Regions from separate parts of the Halomonas shantousis genome, predicted to be linked through region 1. Evidence: predicted binding sites of a transcription regulator. Region 1 holds the regulator's gene; each other region holds the start of a gene.
The links. The regulator sigma-54, encoded in region 1, starts transcription at its own class of promoters, with help from an activator protein. The targets are predictions, from matches to a motif close to TGGCACNNNNNTTGCTNT.
Positions count from the first base shown of each region.

Region 2: a site for sigma-54 is predicted at 3,899-3,916, ahead of glnA (glutamate--ammonia ligase). Genes of this name have one in related genera too.
Region 3: a site for sigma-54 is predicted at 5,050-5,067, ahead of ACYQ12_RS05490 (nitrate reductase). Genes of this name have one in related genera too.

Region 1 is NZ_BAAIER010000002.1:2,539,230-2,546,310, reverse strand. It holds gene ACYQ12_RS12280 (HPr family phosphocarrier protein) at 100-369, opposite strand; gene rapZ (RNase adapter RapZ) at 356-1,252, opposite strand; gene ptsN (PTS IIA-like nitrogen regulatory protein PtsN) at 1,261-1,734, opposite strand; gene hpf (ribosome hibernation-promoting factor, HPF/YfiA family) at 1,744-2,052, opposite strand; gene ACYQ12_RS12260 (RNA polymerase factor sigma-54) at 2,136-3,569, opposite strand; gene lptB (LPS export ABC transporter ATP-binding protein) at 3,724-4,449, opposite strand; gene lptA (lipopolysaccharide transport periplasmic protein LptA) at 4,519-5,034, opposite strand; gene lptC (LPS export ABC transporter periplasmic protein LptC) at 5,031-5,618, opposite strand; gene ACYQ12_RS12240 (KdsC family phosphatase) at 5,621-6,169, opposite strand; gene ACYQ12_RS12235 (KpsF/GutQ family sugar-phosphate isomerase) at 6,181-7,081, opposite strand, start outside.
Region 2 is NZ_BAAIER010000002.1:3,836,699-3,843,779, forward strand. It holds gene glnG (nitrogen regulation protein NR(I)) at 1-413, opposite strand, end outside; gene glnL (nitrogen regulation protein NR(II)) at 453-1,496, opposite strand; gene ACYQ12_RS18165 (DUF4124 domain-containing protein) at 1,621-2,268, opposite strand; gene glnA (glutamate--ammonia ligase) at 2,384-3,793, opposite strand; gene ACYQ12_RS18175 (glycosyltransferase family 2 protein) at 4,273-4,842, shown strand; gene ACYQ12_RS18180 (polysaccharide deacetylase family protein) at 5,006-5,992, shown strand; gene typA (translational GTPase TypA) at 6,266-7,081, shown strand, end outside.
Region 3 is NZ_BAAIER010000002.1:1,034,047-1,041,127, forward strand. It holds gene ACYQ12_RS05470 (GFA family protein) at 1-284, shown strand, start outside; gene nirD (nitrite reductase small subunit NirD) at 377-775, opposite strand; gene nirB (nitrite reductase large subunit NirB) at 772-3,348, opposite strand; gene ACYQ12_RS05485 (NAD(P)/FAD-dependent oxidoreductase) at 3,345-4,610, opposite strand; gene ACYQ12_RS05490 (nitrate reductase) at 5,258-7,081, shown strand, end outside.

The sequences.
Region 1 (7,081 bases):
ACGCTTTCGCTGCGCCGATTCTATCATCGTCGGCGAGACAGGCGAGGGGAAAAGAAACGATGTTCGGCCAGGCCGACGCTGCCGATGTCAGTCGGGGAATCAGGCGTCTTCTTCGAAGCGGGATGCGAACAGTGCTTCCAGTGCGTCAATGGCGGCGTCGGCGTCTTCGCCTTCGGCATGAATCTCGAGGATCGTGCCGCAAGGTGCGGCCAGCATCAGCAACGACATGATATTGGCCGCATCGGCGACTCGCGTACCGTGCGTCACGCTCACGCGTGCCTGGTAGGGCTGGCAGCACTGCACCAGCTTGGTTGCCGCGCGAGCGTGCAGCCCGCGCTGGTTGATCAATGTCAGCTCACGACGGGGCACTGGAGGAATCCTGTGGCGTGCTCTGAATGCCCAGTTCACGATGGCGTAGCCGAACGCCAGACAGGTGGCCGGCAAAGTGCCGGGCCAGTCGCTCGACCAGATAGACGGAGCGATGCTGTCCCCCGGTGCAGCCTACGGCCACGGTAAGGTAGCTGCGATTGCTGTCCAGATAGGCCGGCAGCCAGCGTTCCAGCCAGTCTCGAATGTCATCGCCCATGGCGGCGACGTCGGGGTACCCTTCGAGAAAGCGGATGATTTCCTCATCACGCCCGTTGAAAGGCCTCAGTCGTGGGTCCCAGTAGGGGTTGGGCAGGCAGCGGACATCGAACACCATGTCGGCATCGAGGGGCACACCTTTCTTGTAGCCGAACGATTCGAAGGTCAGCGTCAGCGAGCGTCCGGTGTGACGTGCCACCTGCTCGGCGATACGGCCCCGCAGGTCGTGCACGGAAAGGTTGGAAGTATCGATGATGAGATCCGCCAGATGACGGATCGGCGTCAGGTAGTGCTGCTCATGCTCGATGGCTTCGGCCAGGCTCATCTCGCTATCCCGGGTCAACGGATGGCGCCGTCGGGTAGCCGAGTAGCGTTCCAGCAGGATCTTGGAATCGGAGGTCAGATAGACGACCTGGCTATGGATGCCGCGTTCGCGGATACCTTCGAGCAAGCCGGGAAAACGCTCCAGCGACTCGGGCAAGTTGCGTGCATCGATACTTACGGCAATGTTGCTGCGTGCCGGTGGCGCGGATTGCAGCTCGCCGATCAACGCCACCAGCAGATTGGCGGGCAGGTTGTCGATCGCATAGTAGCCGAGATCCTCGAGAGCCTGCAGGGCGACGGATTTTCCTGAGCCGGAGCGGCCACTGATAATGACGAGCTGCATGGGATTTCCTAACGGCCGGTATCGGAGTGACGTATCGCATCGATGAGGATGTCGTGGAGCTCACGTTGACTTCCCGCCTGGCGCAGCTTCGTGCGGGTCGTGGCGTCGTTCATGACCCCGGCGACCTGGGCGAGCAGCGCAAGATGCGTATCGTCGGCTTCCTCCGGCACCAGCAGGACGAAGATCAAGTCCACGGGCTCGCCATCGATGGCATCGAAATCGATGGGAGTCTGCAGGCGAAGGAAGCCGGCAATCGGTGTCTTGCAGTGCGGGTTGCGTGCATGAGGGATGGCGACGCCGTTGCCGATTCCGGTACTGCCCAGTCGCTCGCGACCGATCAATCGGCTGAAGACCTCCTGACTGTCGAGACTGGGGGTATTCTGGGCGATGAAGGTGCTGAAGAATTCCAGCACCCGCTTTTTACTCCCCCCGGTGACACCGAACAGCGTGCGCTCGGGGGGTAGGATATTTTCCAATCTCATGATAGGGAGTTAGCGGGCACTGGTGCCTTGGGCACGTGCCTGAGCTTTTTCCTTGTGTTTGACCAGTTGGCGATCGAGCTTGTCGGCCAGCGCATCGATGGCCGCGTACATGTCATTATCCTGAGCTTCGGCATGCAGGTCTGCGCCGGCGACATGAAGCGTGCAGGCGGCTTGTTGTCGTTCCTTCTCGATGGAGAGCGTTACCTGGGCGAGGGTGATGCCGTCATAGTGACGCGCCAGGCGCGCGAGTTTTTCATTCATATAGTCACGCAGGGCGTCACTGACTTCAACATGATGGCCGGTGATGTTGACTTGCATGGCACGCTCCTTTTCCAACGGGTGCCATTTGATTGTAATCCTTTTTATGCTGCTGCATACCCCTTCGCTTGGGTTGGGCCACGTCAGGCGAGACGCTTGCGTTCGCTGGATGAGGGGATGCCCATCGCCTCGCGATACTTGGCGATCGTGCGGCGTGCCACCTTGATGCCGTCCTTGGCCAGCAGGTCGACGAGCTTGCTGTCGGAAAGCGGCTTGCGTGGCGGCTCATCGCCGATCAATTTCTTCAGGCGGGCGCGAATCGCGGTGCTGGAGTAGGCGTCGCCCTCCCCATCCGAGCCGCCCACATGGCTGGAAAAGAAGTACTTGAGTTCGAAGACGCCGCGAGGGGTGTGGATGAACTTCTGCGTGGTGACCCGCGAGATGGTCGACTCATGCATGTCCACGGCCTGGGCAATGTCGGCCAGTACCAGGGGCTTCATGGCCTCTTCGCCGTGAGTCAGGAAATCGAACTGGCGGGTCATGATCTCGCGACCCACGCGAAGGAGGGTGTCGTTACGACTGGACAGGCTCTTGAGCAGCCAGCGGGCTTCCTGCAGATGCTGCTTCATGAAAATGTTGTCGTCGCTCTTGTCGGCACGGCGGATCAGGGCGGCGTAATCGGGCTGGATGCGAACCCGGGGCAGCGCCTCGGGATTGAGTTCGATGCGCCAGCCATCCCGACCATGGCGAGCCACGAGATCGGGGATCACGTAAGCGCTGCTGCTGTCGTCGAAGGCCTGACCCGGCCGGGGATCGAGCGCGCGGATCATGGCGATGACCGCGTCGAGTTCGGCATCTTCCAGGCGTAGCCGTCGCTTGAGCTGTTTGCGGTCATTGCCGGCCAGCACGTCGAGGAACTGGCGTACTAGGCGCTTGGTCTGGGGCAGCAGCGGCGTGTTCTCGGGCAGGTTGCCAAGCTGCAGCAACAGGCATTCGCGAAGATCCCGTGCGCAGACACCGGTAGGGTCGAACTGCTGTATCCGCATCAGGACCTGTTCGGTATCGTCGAGCTTGAGCGCGTCGAGACCCTGCTCATGCAGCCCTTCGGTCAGCTCGTCCAGCGGCACGCTGAGATAGCCATCGCTGCCTACGGCGTCGATCAGACTCTCGGCGATCGCGCGGTCCCGTGGCGAGAAGTCGGCCATGGCCAGCTGCCAGTTCAGATGGTCCCGCAGGCTCGTACCGGCGGCATTGCGATCGAAATCGGGCCCGTCTTCACCGCTGCCCGCCGGCCCGCTGGCGGCCGGGGCCGCATCCTGGAATGTGTCCGACCATTCACTGTCCAGAGCCAGCTCATCGGGAATGTCGCTGGCCCACTCGTCTTCCGGAGCCTCGCTGACTTCCTGCTCGCCAAAGGCCTCGTCGAGTTCCAGCATGGGGTTAGCCTCGAGCGCCTGCTGGATTTCCTGACGCAGATCCAGAGTAGAGAGCTGGAGAAGCTGAATCGCCTGCTGGAGCTGGGGAGTCATGGTCAGCTGGGTGCCGACACGAAGCTGCAGCGTAGGTTTCATGGCCATGGTGATGTGGGGTCACTTGCCGTTGATAAATAACATACGTTATCTGCGTGGAGCATGACATGCAAGCGGTAAGCAACAATCATGCCACGCAGGATTGTATGGTGGTATGTCATTGACTGGCAAGCGGAAGCTTCCGGTAGTGTTCGGAACGCCGTTAAAGGCGGAATTCGTGGCCCAAATAGACGTCGCGCACCCGCTGGTTGGCCAGGATCGCTTCGGTACGACCCTCGGCGATGATGCGTCCGTCACCGACGATATAGGCGTTATCGCAGATGTCGAGGGTTTCGCGCACGTTGTGATCGGTGATCAGTACGCCGATGTCGCGGTCACGCAGCTGGCGGATGATGCCCTTGATTTCGCCCACCGAGATGGGGTCGACTCCTGCGAAAGGTTCATCGAGCAGTATGAAGGCAGGCTCGGTGGCCAGCGCGCGGGCGATTTCGACCCGACGGCGTTCGCCACCGGAGAGGCTCATGCCGGCATTGTTGCGGATGTGGCCGATGTGAAACTCTTCGAGCAGCTCTTCGAGGCGTGCCTTGCGATCGGTCTTGCCGAGCTCGGAGCGGGTCTCGAGTATCGCCATGATGTTATCGGCCACCGATAGCTTGCGGAATATCGAGGCTTCCTGAGGCAGGTAGCCGATCCCGGCCCGGGCGCGCTTGTGCATGGCGGCGCGTGAGAGATCCTGCTCGTCGATCTGCACGCTGCCCGCATCGGCGCGTACCAGGCCGACGATCATGTAGAACGAGGTGGTCTTGCCGGCCCCGTTGGGGCCGAGCAGCCCTACGATGCTGCCTTGGCGAATCGCCAGACTGATGTCGTGAACGACCCGTCGTCCCTTGTAGCTCTTGGCCAGGTTGGTGGCGCTCAGGGTCTTCATGAAGAGGCATCCTTGTCGTGCGCGTGATTTTGCCGAGCCGCCCAAGGGCGGCTCGGTAGACCGTTGGGGTTACTGCTGCTGTGGTGTCAGGGTCATGCGGACACGTTGGCGCTCGCTGCCCTGAGTCTGGGAGCGGGCCTGCACCTGACGGCGATCGAGAAAATACTCCACGTAGGCGCCGTTGAAGGTGTCACCGCCCTGGTGCAGCTCGGCCTGATCGATGAGTTCCACGCGGCGTTCGCCGGCATGATAGATGATGGTCTTCCCCCAGCCCTTGACGACGGGGTCCTCAGGGGCCGGCTTCTGCTCGAGATAGGCGCGATCGGCGCCTCCGGTGGCGGTCACCCGAGTCACCTGGCCGCTGTCGTTGCGCTGGATCTCGACACGCTCTGCACGCAGTTTCATGCTGCCCTGCTGCATATCGACATTGCCACTGTAGACGGCCGTACCCTGGCGCTCGCTCAATTCCAGGCGATCCGCGGCGATCTCAATGGGCGCACTGGCGTCACCTTCGAGGGCGATAGCCGGCGCGGGAAGGGCCGTCAGCAGCACGAGAGACAGAGCAGCGGTGATAAGTTGCATCATGAGGAATCCTTGGCAAGCGGGGGGTGATGGCCGCGAACATCGCCGGTCAGGCGCATGCGCTCTTCGTTGATCCAGGCGTCGAAGCGCTCGCCGCGCACGCGCTGATCCTGCTGGCGCAGGACGGCTTCGGTATCGCTCCAGGCATGCGCTTCGACGCTATCGTAGTGCAGCACCTGCGTGTCGAGCCGCCAGCCTTCTCCCGGTTGCTGCAGCTGTGCCTCGCCTTCGAGCGTCAGCAGTCGACCGTTGGGGCCAAGCCGCCCCTGAGTGGCGCTGGCGATCCACTCGCGCGATTCGGCATCCAGCAGACGCGCTTCAGGCGTTACGGTGCGAATCACGTCGTCGACCGGGGTATGCACGAGCCTCGGTGTCTCGAGATGCTGATAAGGACGGCCCTGGGTATCGAAGCGGGTCAGGGTGACCCCCTCGAGGAAATAGTCGGGCTCACCTGCTGCGTCGCTGGGCACCGGGCCGGGCTGCATGACGTCACGCTGTTCGAACAGGGCCAGGATGCCACCCAGAACGACCAGTATCACGACCAGCCAGATGCGGGGCAGATAGCGGGAAAAGAACCGCGTCCTCACGATCAGCCTCTGCGCTGGCCGTGGAGGTAGGTGTCGAGTACCGATGCCCAATGCCCCTGAGCCTCGAGCAGGAGATCGCAGATCTCGCGCACCGCACCCTGGCCGCCGTGGCGTTCGGTCACCCAGGCGGCATTCTGACGAATGTAGTGGGGCGCATTGGGAACACTGATGCCGAGCCCGACACGACAGATGGCGGCGAGATCGGGCAGGTCGTCACCGCAATAGGCGATCTGGGGCATTTCCAGGCCGAGCTTGTGGCGTAGCTCGGTCAGTGCGCTGAGTTTATCGGAATGACGCTGCATGACATGCTCGATGCCCAGTTCGTCGGCGCGACGGCTGACCATGGGCGACTCGCGCCCGGTAATCAGGGCCACCTGCATGCCGCTCTGGAGCAGCAGCTTGATGCCCTGTCCGTCGAGAATATTGAAGCTCTTGATCTCCTGGCCGTCCGCCTGGAAATGCAGGGAGCCGTCCGTCATTACGCCATCCACGTCCAGTGCCAACAGGCGAATCTGGCGGGCCTTTTCCAATAAACGCGTGTCCTGGGCCATGAGTTATCTCCTTATATGACGCCGTGAGCCAGCAGGTCGTGCATGTGCAGGGCGCCGATGGGGCGCTCCTGCTCATCCAGGACCGCGAGGGCAGTGATGCGACTGTCTTCCATTATACGTACCGCTTCGGCGGCGAGGACACCCGGACGGATCGTTTTGCCGCCGCGGGTCATGACGTCATCCACCGTCAGCGTACGCAGATCGGCATGCTGATCCAGCGTACGACGCAGATCGCCGTCAGTGTAGACCCCGGCAAGATGTCCCTGCGGGTCCACCACGCAGGTGAATCCCAGCCCCTTGCGGGTGATCTCCAGCAGAGCGTCGCGCAGAGGGCTGCCCAGCGTCACGCTCGGTAGCCGCTCGCCGGTGTGCATGAGATCCTCGACCTTGAGCAGCAGGCGCCGGCCCAGGCTGCCGCCGGGGTGGGAGAGGGCGAAATCCTCGGCGGTGAAGCCTCGGGCCTCGAGCAGCGCCACTGCGAGTGCGTCACCCAGTGCCAGCGCCGCGGTGGTCGAAGAGGTCGGGGCCAGATCCAGCGGACAGGCTTCGCGCTCGACGCCAGCGTCGAGATGGGCGTCGGCATGTCGGGCCAGCGTCGAGGCGGGGCGTCCGGTCATGCTGATCAGCGGGGCGCCCATGCGCTTGAGTAGCGGGAGCAGGGCAATGACTTCGCTGGTCTCGCCGGAGTTGGACAGCGCCAGTACCACGTCCTTGGGCGTGATCATGCCCAGATCGCCGTGGCTGGCCTCACCCGGGTGGACGAAGAAGGCGGGAGTTCCGGTGCTGGCCAGCGTGGCGGCAATCTTTCGCGCCACGTGACCGGACTTGCCCATGCCGGTGACCACGACTCGTCCCTGGCAGGCCAGAGCCAGATGACAGGCGCGATCGAAATCCTCGGACAGCTTGGCGATC
Region 2 (7,081 bases), 1.3 Mb from region 1:
GCCGACAGGCCCTCCGGCACCTCGGCCGGTGCCCGGCGCTCACGAGCATGCGCCACGGCGCGACGCACCAGGGCCAAGGCGTCGTCGACGTCGAAGGGCTTGGGCAGATATTCGAAGGCACCGCCCTGATAGGACGCCACCGCGCTGTCGAGATCGGAGTGTGCGGTCATCACGATCACCGGCAGATCGGGATGCGTCTCGCGCACCCGGGCCATGAGATCGAGTCCGTCGAGGCCGGGCATGCGGATATCGGTAACCAGCACGTCGGGGGGCTGGCGCAGGATCTCCTCGAGCGCCGTATCGGCACGCTCGTAGCTTTTCACCTCGATATCGGGCTGGGCCAGGGCACGCTCCAGTACCCAGCGAATCGCACGGTCGTCATCGACGATTACGATACGAGCAACTTCAGACATGAGGCCTCCGGCGGATAGTTATCCAGGCTGCAGCGGGAATCATGGTTGGCCCTCCAGCGGTATCAGCAAGCGAAATTCGGTGCATCCGGGCTGCGAGTCGCATTCGATCAGCCCCTGATGCTGATGCAGGATCGACTGGGCGATGGACAGCCCCAGACCGCTACCTTCGGCACGTCCGGACACCATGGGATAGAACAGGGTTTCACGCAGCGCGGCGGGGATCCCCGGCCCGTTGTCGACGATCGCCACCTCGCAGACCAGCCGATGACGCTCGGCCCCCAGGGTGAACTGCCGCCGCGCCCGGGTACGCAGGATCAGCTGCGGCGCTGCCGTGGCATTCTCCTCCATGGCCTGGACCGCATTGCGGGCGACGTTCAACACCGCCTGGATCAGTTGGGCCTCGTCACCCACGAGATCCGGCAGGCTGGGGTCATAGTCGCGAACGTAGGTGACCTGGTGATGCTCGGCTTCCAGCAGCGCCCGGACACGCTCCAGCACCCGGTGGATATTGAGCGATTCGTGGCGCACCAGGGCGTTGGGGCCCAGCATGCGATCGACCAGATCCCGCAGTCGATCGACCTCCTCGATGATGATGCGGGTGAACTCGGCCAGTTGCGGGTCAGGCAGGTCGCGCTCGAGCAACTGGGCCGCACCGCGAATACCGCCCAACGGATTCTTCACTTCGTGGGCCAGCCCCCGCGACAGCACCTTGATGGTTTCCTGACGGGCGATCAGCGCTTCCTCGCGGGAAATGCGCAGCAGTCGATCGCGCGGCTCGATCTCGAGCAGCAATTCATCCTCGGAAAGCGGCGTGGCATTGAAGTCGACCGTGATCATCTCCCCGGGCGGCACGATTAGCGAAGCCTCACGCTGAGTGAAGGGGTGAAACTCCTTGAGTGCCTTGGCCAGTACCTCGGCCACGGTGCCATCGACCCCCTCGAGACACTCCAGCTGCTGGCCGGCGACACGTGCGCAGCTGGCCGATAGCAGCGCCTCGGCCGCCGGATTCAGCCAGCGCACCCGCAGCGCACCGTCCAGCAACACCACGGCGGTAGTGAGATGTTCCAGCAAGCGTTGATACATGACCCGTTCCGACATGGTGCTCCCCCCTCGTACACTTGCACTGCAAGAAGCGCGCCAGCCTCTATCGCCTGCGTTACCGCGAAGAAAAGGACCCGACCCGGCCACTCATGCACCATAATGGTGCTCAAGGGCTATTCCTTGAAGGCTTTCGGTGCTTTTTCCAGCGCTGGCCGGCGTCACTGTCGATGAGATCCGGTGCAGCACCGGCGCCATGCTTAACGTGAAAAACGATGGCCGCACTGGTCTGACGCACCGTGCCACCGGCATCGACCAACTCCGCCTGCAGGACATGCGCCCCCTCGGCCAGATGACTGAGCATGAACACCTGGGCATGCATCGCCGACTGGCTGAGCGTGCCATCGAGGCGCAGTTGAACCCGATCCGCCGGTTTCAGCGCGGGTGCAGTGGCAAGCGCGACCTGAACGTTGCCGCTTCGCCCGGTAGACAGCGTGGCGCCGTTCTCAGGCGAGACGACCCGGAAACGACTGTAGTACCCAGCGCCCGCCGGCCCCGGGCGCAGTCGCGGGTCGCTCGCAGGCAGCACGGTAATCGGCTCGAGCTGAACCGCACCTCCCGGGCTCGGGCGGTCACTGAACGAGACGCTGCCATTCTCGTCGACGCTGCGATAGATCGGGGCCGCCATACTTGCGGTACTCAACGCCACGCCACTCGGCAGCACGACGCCCCATAGCCCGATCATGGCGGCCGATCGCCACCAGCGTCGCTGCCGCGTGGGCCACTCTTGCCACGCTGCACCATTGTCATGCGGCATTGACGCTTTCAAAAGAACCAGCACTCCCAAACGAAACAGCACTTCCAAACGAAACAGGCCCCGCCAATGGCGGGGCCTGTCGCTTCGCGAGCATAGGCTCACTCACGCGTGTCGATCAGCAGCTATAGTACAGATCGAACTCGATCGGGTGCGTGGTCATGCGCAGACGCTCGACATCTTCACCCTTGAGTTCGATGTAGGCATCGATCATGTCGTCGGTGAACACGCCACCTTCGGTCAGGAAGGCGCGATCCTTGTCCAACGCTTCCAGCGCCTGATCCAGGCTGTTGGCGACGGTAGGCACGGACTTGCCTTCTTCCGGCGGCAGATCATAGAGGTTCTTGTCCATCGCATCGCCGGGGTGAATCTTGTTCTTGATGCCATCGATGCCGGCCATCAGCAACGCCGCGAATGCCAGGTACGGGTTGGCGGCCGGATCCGGGAAGCGTGTCTCGACGCGCTTGCCCTTCGGGCTGGCCGTGTACGGAATGCGGATGGAGGCGGAACGGTTACGCGCACTGTAGGCGAGCATGACCGGCGCTTCGAAGCCCGGTACCAGACGCTTGTAGGAGTTGGTCGCCGGGTTGGTGAAAGCGTTCAGGGCACGCGCGTGCTTGATGATGCCGCCGATGTAGTACAGCGCCATTTCCGACAGGCCTGCGTACTCGTCACCCGCGAACTGGTTCGTGCCATCCTTCCAGAAGGACTGGTGAACGTGCATGCCGGAACCGTTGTCGCCCACCAGCGGCTTGGGCATGAAAGTCGCCGTCTTGCCGTAGGCGTGCGCCACGTTGTGGATGACGTACTTCATTTCCTGAACTTCGTCGGCCTTCTTGACCAGTGTGTTGAACTTCACACCAATCTCGTTCTGGCCGGCGTTGGCGACTTCGTGGTGATGCACTTCCACGGACTGGCCGATCGCTTCCAGGGTGTTACACATCGCGCTGCGGATGTCGTGGAAGGAATCCACCGGCGGTACCGGGAAGTAGCCGCCCTTGACGCGCGGACGGTGGCCCAGGTTGCCACCCTCGAGACGCGTCGCGTCGGTGGACCAGGCACCTTCTTCGGAGGTGATCTTGTACATCGCGCCCTGGATGTCGGCTTTCCAGTGCACTTCGTCGAAGATGAAGAATTCGGGTTCCGGACCGAAGAATGCGGTATCGCCCAATCCGGTGGAGTTCAGATAGGCTTCGGCGCGCTTGGCGATGGAGCGCGGGTCGCGCTCGTAGCCCTGCATGGTTGCCGGCTCGATGATGTCGCAGCGCAGCACCAGGGTGGAATCTTCGGTGAACGGGTCGAGGAAGCCGGTGCCGTCTTCCGGCATCAGGATCATGTCGGACTCGTTGATGCCCTTCCAACCTTCAATGGAGGAGCCATCGAACATCTGACCGTTTTCGAAAAACTCTTCGTCCACGGCATGTGCCGGAATCGTGACGTGCTGCTCCTTGCCCTTGGTATCGGTAAAGCGCAGGTCCACCCACTTGACGTCGTGTTCTTCGATAAGGGCGAGGGTCTTCTCAGCCATTGTGTCCTCCACTATGAGCCGCGGCTCGATGTTGTCTAGCTTATCCAACGTCGTTTGTAGCATGCCCCAGGCCGTCTGCCCATGGGGGATGAAATTGTCTATTTTAAAGCATGAGCTATGCCAGCCTAATGCAACACCGCCTACAATCAATGTTAATTCATTGATTATTAAAAGAATAAAAAATCAAAATTTTTGTCTAAGCCAGCACCAGCATAGCGCCGATCATGCTTCATTATGGTGCCATGGCTTACCTGCGCACATAAACGGTGCAAAAAAAACGCCATTGCACACTAATGGTGCACCCCGCGTCATCCTCGCCTCAGCAGTGCCTGCTATCGCTTCGTTTAACCGGTTAACACTCACACGAGCTAGAAAAATCAGTAATTTACGCGATTGCCACGCTTTGCAGCCCAAGACTACGATCCCCTTTCACTACGCAACGTTACCGCTACCGCTCATGGCTCATCATGTACAGTTTCGTGATCGATTCACGCCAGGCCTCGGACCACCTCGAGCGCTGTCTTGCCACGCTCGCCCAGGTGACGGCGCGTCATGTCGAGCCTATCGAGCGGCTGGTGCTCCTGGCTCATGACACGCCGGCAGCAAAAGAGATCGTCCAGCGGCAAGGCGCCTACATGGAGGTCGCCCAGCATCTGCCCCGAGGCGCCCGCCGCCACCGCGGAGCCCGGCTGACCCAGGGCGAGATTCTCGTATTTCTCGACGCCAGCTTTGCCGTCACCGAGGACTGGTGGGCCTCCCTGTATCAGGCGTTTGTACAACGCCGCGCCGACGCCGTGATCCTGACCCAGCATCCCCATCTGCGACTGCCGGGCCTGAGCCGGCGCTGGCGACGCTATCAATATGAGCGCGCGACGCGCACCGACCAGGCCAACCCCGGGGCCAACCTGGCAGTGCGCCGCGAATGGTTCGAGCGTCTGGGAGGTTATGACATGCATCTCGACGACACGGCCGATGCCGATTTCGCTTTGCGTCTGGTGCAGTGCCGGGCTCGGCTGATCCTCGTACCGGATCCGACATTGAAAAGCTGATGTTCGACGCATGGTGAGTTTCATCACTGCGCTCACTGGCCAAACGGGGCAGGCGCAGTATGCTTTCAGAAGCGCCCACGATACGCCACGACAGGATGTCGAGACATGGCAGGCGCTCGACCGACACGGCACGAGGCGTGGAGTATGCGCCAGGGAGGGAGTCATGCCGAATCTGTTTCATGCCCAGGATCTCGTTCAGCGCCTGCGCGGGCACTGGCGCAGGAGCCTGGCCGAACCGCTCTGGGGACGCAGCGCCATTCTGATGCTGCAGCGTGTCCTGCCCGACGAGGACCATGCACGCCTGCCGCACAATGCCCCCCACTGCCTGGGACCCGACAGCTTCCGTCAGTTGATCAAGAGCCTTGCGGAACATACGCATATCACCAGCCTGCGCCAGGCACGCCGACCGCATCGCGATCCCCTGCCCCGCATCGCCCTGACGTTCGACGGCGGCTGGCGTGACAGTGCCGAGGTCGCCGCCCCGATTCTCGACCACCTGGCACTGCCAGCCAGCATCTTTCTTTCCGCCGGTCAGTTCGATCGGCCCTGCGGCCCCTGGTGGGCGGTGATCGGGGATGCCTTGTGGGAACGCCACCGCCCCGAATGCGTGCGAGAGGCGCTGGGCGACGCCGGTCTGCCGCTCCCGCCCATGCCGGCGACCCTACCGGACAAGGCCTATAGTCGTACCCTGCATGGCTACCTGACGCTGCTGCGCCAGGCACCGCCCCGACAGTTGCATGACGCCGCCCGAGCGTTACATGCCCAGCTCGACTTGCCGCCCCATGCGCTGGACGCCTTCAGCATCCGGCGTCTGGAGGCGGACGGGCTGATTCGCTTCGGCGCCCACGCCGCGCTGGCCTCGCTCGAGGCGCTCGATGACGCCGGGCTCCGCCGCCGGGTTCGCGAGTCCCGGCGCGAACTCGCCGTGCTGTGTCGCGACCCTCTGCCGACCCTCGCCTTCGCCGATGGCGCCCCGTCGCCCCGCATGCAGCGCATCGCCCAGGAATGCGGCATCGCAGAGGCCCTGAGCAGCGACATCGGCTGGCTGTCGCATCGCGATGCTCCGCTGGCGCTGCCGCGCATTCCCATCTCGCAACCGATCGCCCACAGTCCCGGTCGCCTCTACGACTGGTTGATCGGGCATCTCTGATCCGACAGCACCCGCGGCGCAGGCAGAAGAATCCCCAGGTATAGGCAAGGCCGCAATGTGTGGTAGAATGCCGGCCTTTAATTCCCCGCCTCCGGCAGACATCTCGTTATCCTGACGAAAGCCCTCATGTCAGCTTTGGGGTAACGTCCTGATAACGCAGCGCTTGTCCATTTTCGCGAAGCTCATCCCCACGCCGAGACAGGTGCACGGCTAGGGGCCTTATTCGCCAACCCGCGCCGTCAGTGGTGGCAGCCGTCATGGCCCGCCCCTATAATGCGCCCAATTTTCCAGCAGGATCCCGTCGTGATCGAGAATCTTCGTAACATCGCTATCATCGCCCACGTCGACCATGGCAAGACCACCCTGGTCGACAAACTCCTGAGCCAGTCCGGCACGCTGGACCGCAAGACCGAAGGTCAGGAGCGCATCATGGACTCCAATGACCAGGAAAAGGAACGCGGCATCACCATCCTGGCCAAGAACACGGCGATCCGCTGGCAGTCTCCCGAGACGAACAGGGACTACCACATCAACATCGTCGACACGCCTGGGCACGCCGACTTCGGTGGCGAGGTCGAGCGCGTCATGTCGATGGTCGACTCCGTACTGCTGCTGGTCGACGCCGTCGACGGCCCGATGCCGCAGACCCGCTTCGTGACCCAGAAGGCGTTCGCCCAGGGCCTGAAGCCGATCGTCGTGGTCAACAAGGTCGACCGCCCCGGCGCGCGCCCCGACTGGGTCGTCGACCAGATCTTCGATCTGTTCGACAACCTCGGCGCCACCGACGAGCAACTCGACTTCCCGATCATCTACTGCTCGGCGCTCAACGGCATCGCCGGCATGGATCCGGATGACATGGCCGACAACATGAACCCCATGTTCCAGGCCATCGTCGATATCGTCGAGCCGCCCAATGTCGAACTCGACGGTCCGTTCCAGATGCAGATCTCGGCACTGGACTACAACAGCTACGTCGGCGTCATCGGCCTGGGCCGCATCAAGCGCGGCGCGGTGCGCCCCAACCAGCAGGTCACCGTGGTCGACGTCGACGGTACCACCCGCAAGGGCAAGGTCGGTCAGGTCATGACC
Region 3 (7,081 bases), 1.5 Mb from region 1:
TCGCCGTTATCTGTGAAGGCGAGCCGAGGTTCGAGAAGTGCGAAGCGCTGGGAATCTATCGCTCGTCAGATACCGCCGAGCGAGGCTTCTGCCAGCGTTGCGGCAGCCAGCTCTTCTATCACGGGATGGCAGACGACAGCTATGCCTTCACCGCCGGCAGTTTCGACGATCAAAGCGGATTGGTCATGATCGAGCAGATATTCCTGGCCGACAAGCCGGATTTCTATGCGCTGGCCAACGAGACGCGCTGCTTTTCCGGGGACAGGACGCCCGACGAGACATGACGAACGGGGCAGGGGCGTTGGGTCGCTGAGGGGAAGGACCATGGCAGACAGGGCAGAGCGTACCCGGCGGCAGACGTCGGGTACGGCAGACATCAGCGCGAGGTGCCGATCAGTACCCGATCGCCGTCGATGCGCACCTTCCAGGTGCGCAGCTTCACCGACTCGTCCTCCAGGCAGACCCCGTCGCGCAGACGGAAGTGCTGCTTGTAGAGCGGCGAGGCGACCATCGCTTCGCCGCTCTTGTCGCCGACGATGCCGCGGCCGATGACGTTGGCATTGGCGAAGGGGTCGTGGTTGTCGAGGGCGTAGAGCCGTGCCTCGCTACGCTCGGGGCCGGCGGGAATGTAAAACAGCGCCACCTGCGCGTCCTGCCACCAGGCGACGACGCCGGAATATTCCACCAGATCGCGGACTTGGCATAGCGGATGCCACTGAAGGCTTCCCTGCTGGGCGGCCTGCGTTTTCACTTCGGCTTGGGCAACAATGCTCATGAGTGGGTCTCCATGGCCGGATGATCGGCGTTGATTTCACGCACCGGGATTTCGTTGAGACGCGCCGGACGCGGCTGCTGGCGCTCGTCGACGACGCGAATGTCCGGATCGGGGCGCTGGTCGTTGACGAAGGTGCGAAAGCGCTTGAGCTTCTCGGCGTCCTTCAGCGCGTTGGCCCACTCGCACTCGTACTGGTCGACGACGTGCTGCATCTGCGCCTCGAGTTCGGCACCCAGGCCGAGACTGTCGTCGATGATCACCTCCTTGAGGTAGTCGAGCCCGCCCTCGAGGCTCTCGCGCCATACCGAGGTGCGCTGGAGCTTGTCGGCGGTGCGGATGTAGAACATCAAAAAGCGGTCGATGTAACGGATCAGCGTTTCGTCGTCGAGGTCGGTGGCGAACAGCTCGGCGTGGCGTGGGCGCATGCCGCCGTTGCCGCAGAGGTAGAGATTCCAGCCCTTTTCGGTGGCGATCACGCCGACGTCCTTGCTCTGCGCCTCGGCACACTCGCGGGTGCAGCCGGACACGGCGAACTTGAGCTTGTGTGGCGAGCGCAATCCCTTGTAGCGGTCCTCGATGTGCAGCGCCATGGCCACGCTGTCCTGCACGCCGTAGCGGCACCAGGTGCTGCCGACGCAGGATTTCACCGTACGCGTCGACTTGCCGTAGGCGTGGCCGGTCTCGAAGCCGGCCTCGATCAGCTCGGCCCAGATGTCGGGCAGATCGTGGAGCTGGGCGCCGAACAGGTCGATGCGCTGGCCGCCGGTGATCTTGGTGTAGAGATTGTACTTCTTGGCCACGGCGCCGATCGCGATCAGCTTGTCCGGGGTAATCTCTCCGCCCGGAATGCGCGGCACCACGGAGTAGGTGCCGTTCTTCTGCATGTTGGCCATGAAGGTGTCGTTGGTGTCCTGCAGCGGCACGTTCGAGGCGTCGGTGATCGGCTTGTTCCAGCACGAGGCGAGGATCGAGCCCACCGCCGGCTTGCAGATCTCGCAGCCGATGCCGCCGTTGCCGTGCTTCTCCATCAGTTCGTTGTAGCTCTGGATATTTTCCACGCGCACCAGGGAGTAGAGCTCCTGGCGGGTGTACGAGAAATGCTCGCAGAGCGACTTGTCGACCTTCACGCCGCGGGCTTCGAGTTCATGCTCGAAGACGCTCTTGAGCAGCGCCGCGCAGCCGCCGCAGCCGGTGCTGGCTTTCGTTTCGGCCTTGATCGCGCCGAGATCGGTAGCGCCGGCGTCGATGGCGCTGCAGATCGCGCCCTTGGTGACATTGTGGCACGAGCAGATCGAGGCCGTGTCGGGTAGCGCATCGGCCCCCAGCGTCGGCACGCCTTCGCTGCTGGGAAGAATCAGCGAGGCGGGATCCTTGGGCAGTTCCAGACCGTTGCTGTAGTACTGCATCAGCGTGTCGTAGACGCTATTGTTGCCGACCAGCATGGCGCCGAGCAGCTTCTTGCCGTCGCTGGAGACCACCAGCTTGCGGTACTCCTGCTTGATCTGATCCAGATAGCGGAACATGCGTGCACCGGGGTTGCGGTCGCCATGGGCATCGCCGATGGCGCCGACATCCACCCCCAGCAGCTTCAGCTTGGTGCTCATGTCGGCCCCCTTGAAGGTGAGCTCGCCCTCGGTGAGCGTGTCGACGGCGGCCTTGGCCATCTGATAGCCGGGACCCACCAGGCCGAAGATACTGTTGCGCCATAGCGCCACTTCGCCGATGGCCAGAATGCTCGGATCGCTGGTGCGGCAGTGGTCGTCGATCACGACACCGCCACGCTCGCCTATCTCGAGTCCGCACTCCCGGGCCAGGTTGTCGCGGGGACGGATGCCTGCGGAGAACACGATCAGGTCGGTCTCCAGTACCTTCTCGTCCTGGAAGACCATGCGGTGATAGCTGGCCTGACCGTCCTCGATGTGCTGGGTGGCCCGGCCGGTCAGCACCTGAACGCCCAGGTTCTCGATCTTCTCGCGCAGCAGTTCGCCGCCTTCGGTATCGACCTGCATGGGCATCAGGCGCGGGGCGAACTCCACCACGGCGGTATCCAGATTCAGGCCGCACAAGGCGTTGGCGGCCTCCAGCCCCAGCAGGCCGCCACCCACGACCACACCGGTATTGGCCGTTTCGGCCGCCGCGCGGATCGCATCGAGATCCTCCAGGGTGCGATAGACGAAGCAGTTGGGGCGATCGTTGCCCGGAATCGGCGGCACGAAAGGGTAGGAACCCGTCGCCAGCACCACCGCGTCGTAGGGATAGCGGCCCTGTTCGGTCACGATCTGGTGGCTGTCACGGTCGATACGTGTCACCTCTTCGCCCAGACGCAAGGTGATGCCGCGGCCCTGGTAAAGGCCAGGCTCGCACATCGCCAGTGACTGGGCATCACGCCCGGTGAAGTATTCGGAAAGGTGCACACGGTCGTAGGCCGGATGACGCTCCTCGCCGAAGACCAGGATATCGAAACGCTCGGTGGCGTTACGCTCGATCAGTTGTTCGACCAGATGATGGCCGACCATACCGTTGCCGATGATGATGAGTTGCTTCTTGGTCGTGGGGGTTGCGTTCACGGTCATGCGGCCTCCTCGAGTCGCTGGGTCGCGTCATGCGCGCCGAACAGCAGGGCCTGACGGCAGGCGCCGAGGTCACGTCCGGCAAGGGATTGAGAAAAATACCAGGGGCCGGCAGCGGTATCGCCGTACAGCACGGCCCCTTCGAGTCGATTGTTGCGCAGCAGCAGACGGCGGTAGTCGCCGTGCTGCGGGTCGTGATAGGTCAGCACCTCATGCCCGGGAGAGGGTTCGATGGGCCCGAAGGCGTAGAGCGACAGGCCGCTGATCTTGAGCTTGGTGGCGGCGGGCGCTTCGCTGTAGCCTTCGCATGTTTCGCCGCAGAGCCTGGCGGCGAGTACGTCCACCTGGCGCCAGATCGGTTCCACCAGGCCATAGGTGCTGCCGTCGTATTCGCAGCATTCGCCCAGTGCGGAAATGGTCGGATCGGAGGTGGCCAGCCAAGCATCGACGACGATGGCGCGATCGGTGGCCAGCCCGGCGATTCGGCCCAGCTCGGCATTGGGGGTGATGCCGGCCGCCATGACGACGCAGTCGGCGTCCAGACACCTCCCGTCCTCCAGACGCACCCCGGTGACCCGGCCCTGACCTTGGCCCTCGAAGCCGGCGAGGCGCGCGCCGGTCAGCACCTGCAGCCCCCGCGCTTCGAGTTCCGCCTGCAGCAGATCCGCGGCGGTAGGGTCGAGCTGTCGGTTCATCAGATGCGCGGAGCGCTGCACTACGCTGACCGCCATGCCGCGTTTGCGCAGACCTTCGGCGGCTTCCAGGCCCAGCAGCCCGCCGCCGATCACTACGGCCCTGCGGCCGGGCAGGGCGGCGGCATCGGCCAGGTTGGCGGCGTCCTGCAGGTCGCGGAAGCCATGAATGCCGGCGAGCCGGGTGCCGGGAACATCGGGCATGGCCGGACGCGAGCCGGTCGCGATCACCGCATGGTCATACGCGACACGGCGTCCGGTGTCGGTGATGGCACAACGTGCGTCACGCTCGAGCGTGGTGACCCGCTCGCCGAGAATCAGCTCGATGCCCTGGGCGGCATACCAGTCGGCGTCACGCAGGTCGAGCGCCTCTCGGGTCACTTCGCCCGCCAGCAGCGGCGAGAGCAGGATACGGTTATAGGCCGCACTCGGCTCGTCACCGATCACCGTGATCCTTCCGGGGCGGTCGTCACGGGCAAGCAAGGTCTCGACCAGACGATGCCCGGCCATGCCGTTGCCGATTATCAGCAGGTGATCCTGAGCCGAGAGTGGTGCGGCGGACTGGGTCGTCACGTGCCCTACCTCCCCAATGGAGTCTTGAAACGAAAAAATGGCGCCTGACGACGGAAGAGTCCTTGTGGGTCTTCGCCGTCAGGCGCCATTGCCTGTGTTCGGTGCTGCACTGTATCTGGTGGCTGGCCTTGCCAGCGGGACACTTGGCGCGTGCGCCAGGATCGTCATTGATCGGTCCTGACATGGATTAAGCCGGGAACGTGCCAGTTTGATTTTATTTCTTGTTATTCAAAGGCTTTTGATTTTTTCGTTTTAAACGAAACGGGGAGATGGAAGGGAGCGGAGGGGCGTGCGGAGGCAGGAATGTGCGCTGGGTGTGCAACAAAGCCCCTTTCTGCGACCTCATGGTGCAATGCGTCATCGCGAGCGAAAGGAGCTCTACGCCCGGTAGAGGGCTAAAGATAGAAAACGCATGAAGCAAAGGGCTTTTTATATCAGTTGGCATGGGGATTGCTTGGTATGCGGGTATCGATTCGCCGATGCCATGCATGCACGGCTGCGCCAACGGCGGCGCCCAGGCGAGTACCCGATCAGCAACGCGTTCGACAGGCAAAGAGGCCTGACCCTGTAATCATCGGGGTCAGGCCTCCTTGCGTTTCGGCAAGCCATCAGCATCGAGGCTGGACAAGCCAGCCAAGGGGGCCAGAATGCAAGGCGCTACCACCTGCCCATATTGCGGAGTCGGCTGCGGTGTCATCGCCACTTATGAAGATGGCGTGATCACCGGAGTGGAGGGTGACCCCCAGCATCCGGCCAACCATGGCCGTCTGTGCGTCAAGGGCTCCGCTCTTCATGAGACGCTCGGCGAGCATGGACGGTTGTTGTATCCGCGCGTCGATGGGCAGGAGGTCAGCTGGGAGCACGCCCTCGACAGCGTTGCCGAGCGCCTTGCCGCCGTGCGTGACACGCATGGCAATGACGCCGTGGCCGCTTATCTCTCGGGGCAGCTGCTGACCGAGGACTACTACGTCGCCAACAAGCTGTTCAAGGGCTTTCTGGGAACGCCGCATCTGGATACCAACTCGCGGCTGTGCATGGCCTCGGCCGTGGCCGGCTACAAGCGGGCCTTCGGTGCCGATGCCGTGCCGTGCAGTTACGAGGACCTGGAGTTTGCCGAACTGGTGGTGCTGGTGGGGTCGAACCTGGCCTGGAACCATCCGGTACTCTTCCAGCGCCTGCGCGCCGCCAAACAGCTCAATCCATTGTTGCGCGTGGTGGTGATCGATCCGCGCGTCACCGATACCTGCGAGATCGCCGATCTCTATCTGGGGCTGCGTCCGGGCAGCGATGCGCGGCTGTTCACCGGATTGCTGGCGTGGCTGGTCGACAAGGGCAAGCTGGATCGGGTCTATCTCGATGCCCACACCGAGGGCCTGGAGGACGCCCTGGCCGCGGTCCGCGAGGACGACAACCGTCTGGAGTCGGTTGCCGCCGACTGCGACGTGGACCCCGAGCGCCTGGAAACCTTCTATTACTGGTTTGCCACCCAACTGCACGTGGTCACGCTCTACTCCCAGGGCGTCAACCAGTCGAGCAGCGGCACCGACAAGTCCAATGCCATCATCAATTGCCACCTGGCGGGTGGCAAGATCGGCATTCCCGGCGGCGGGCCGTTCTCCATCACCGGCCAGCCCAACGCCATGGGCGGGCGCGAAGTGGGCGGCCTGGCCAACCAGCTCGCCGCGCACATGGATTATCACACCCCCGGCGCGCGGGATCTCGTCACGCGCTTCTGGAGTGCGCCCCAACTACCCGAGGGGCCGGGCTACAAGGCGGTCGCGCTGTTCGAGGCCATCGAGCGCGGCGAGATCCAGGCGCTGTGGATCATGGCCACCAACCCGGCGGTCAGCCTGCCCGACGCCAACCGGGTACGCCGGGCCCTGGCCAAGTGCCCGCTGGTCATCGTCTCCGACTGCGTGACCGACAACGACACCCTGGCGTATGCCGACATCATCCTGCCGGCCTCGTCGTGGTCCGAGAAGGACGGCACGGTGACCAACTCCGAGCGGCGCATCTCGCGCCAACGCGGCCTGCTGCCGCCCCCCGGTGAGGCGCGCCATGACTGGTGGATCATCAGCCAGGTCGCAAGGCGCCTGGGTTACGGCGATGCCTTCGCCTATCGTCACCCTGGCGAGATCTTCGACGAGCACGCGCGGCTGTCGGGCTTCGAGAACCCCGTCGACAAAAAGGCTGCAGGTGCGCGCCTGTTCGACATCTCCGGGTTGGCTGGACTCGACCGCGCCGCCTATGACGCCCTGGCGCCGATTCAATGGCCGGTCAACGCCGCCGCGCCCCAGGGCACCGCGCGGCTGTTCGAGCACGGCCACTTCATGACGCCCAACGGGCGCGCCAGGTTGGTGCCGGTACGCTCACGGGAGCCGGTCCAGGCACTGAGCGATGCCTGGCCGCTGCGCCTGAACACCGGGCGCATTCGCGACCAGTGGCATACCATGACGCGCACCGCCCGGGCG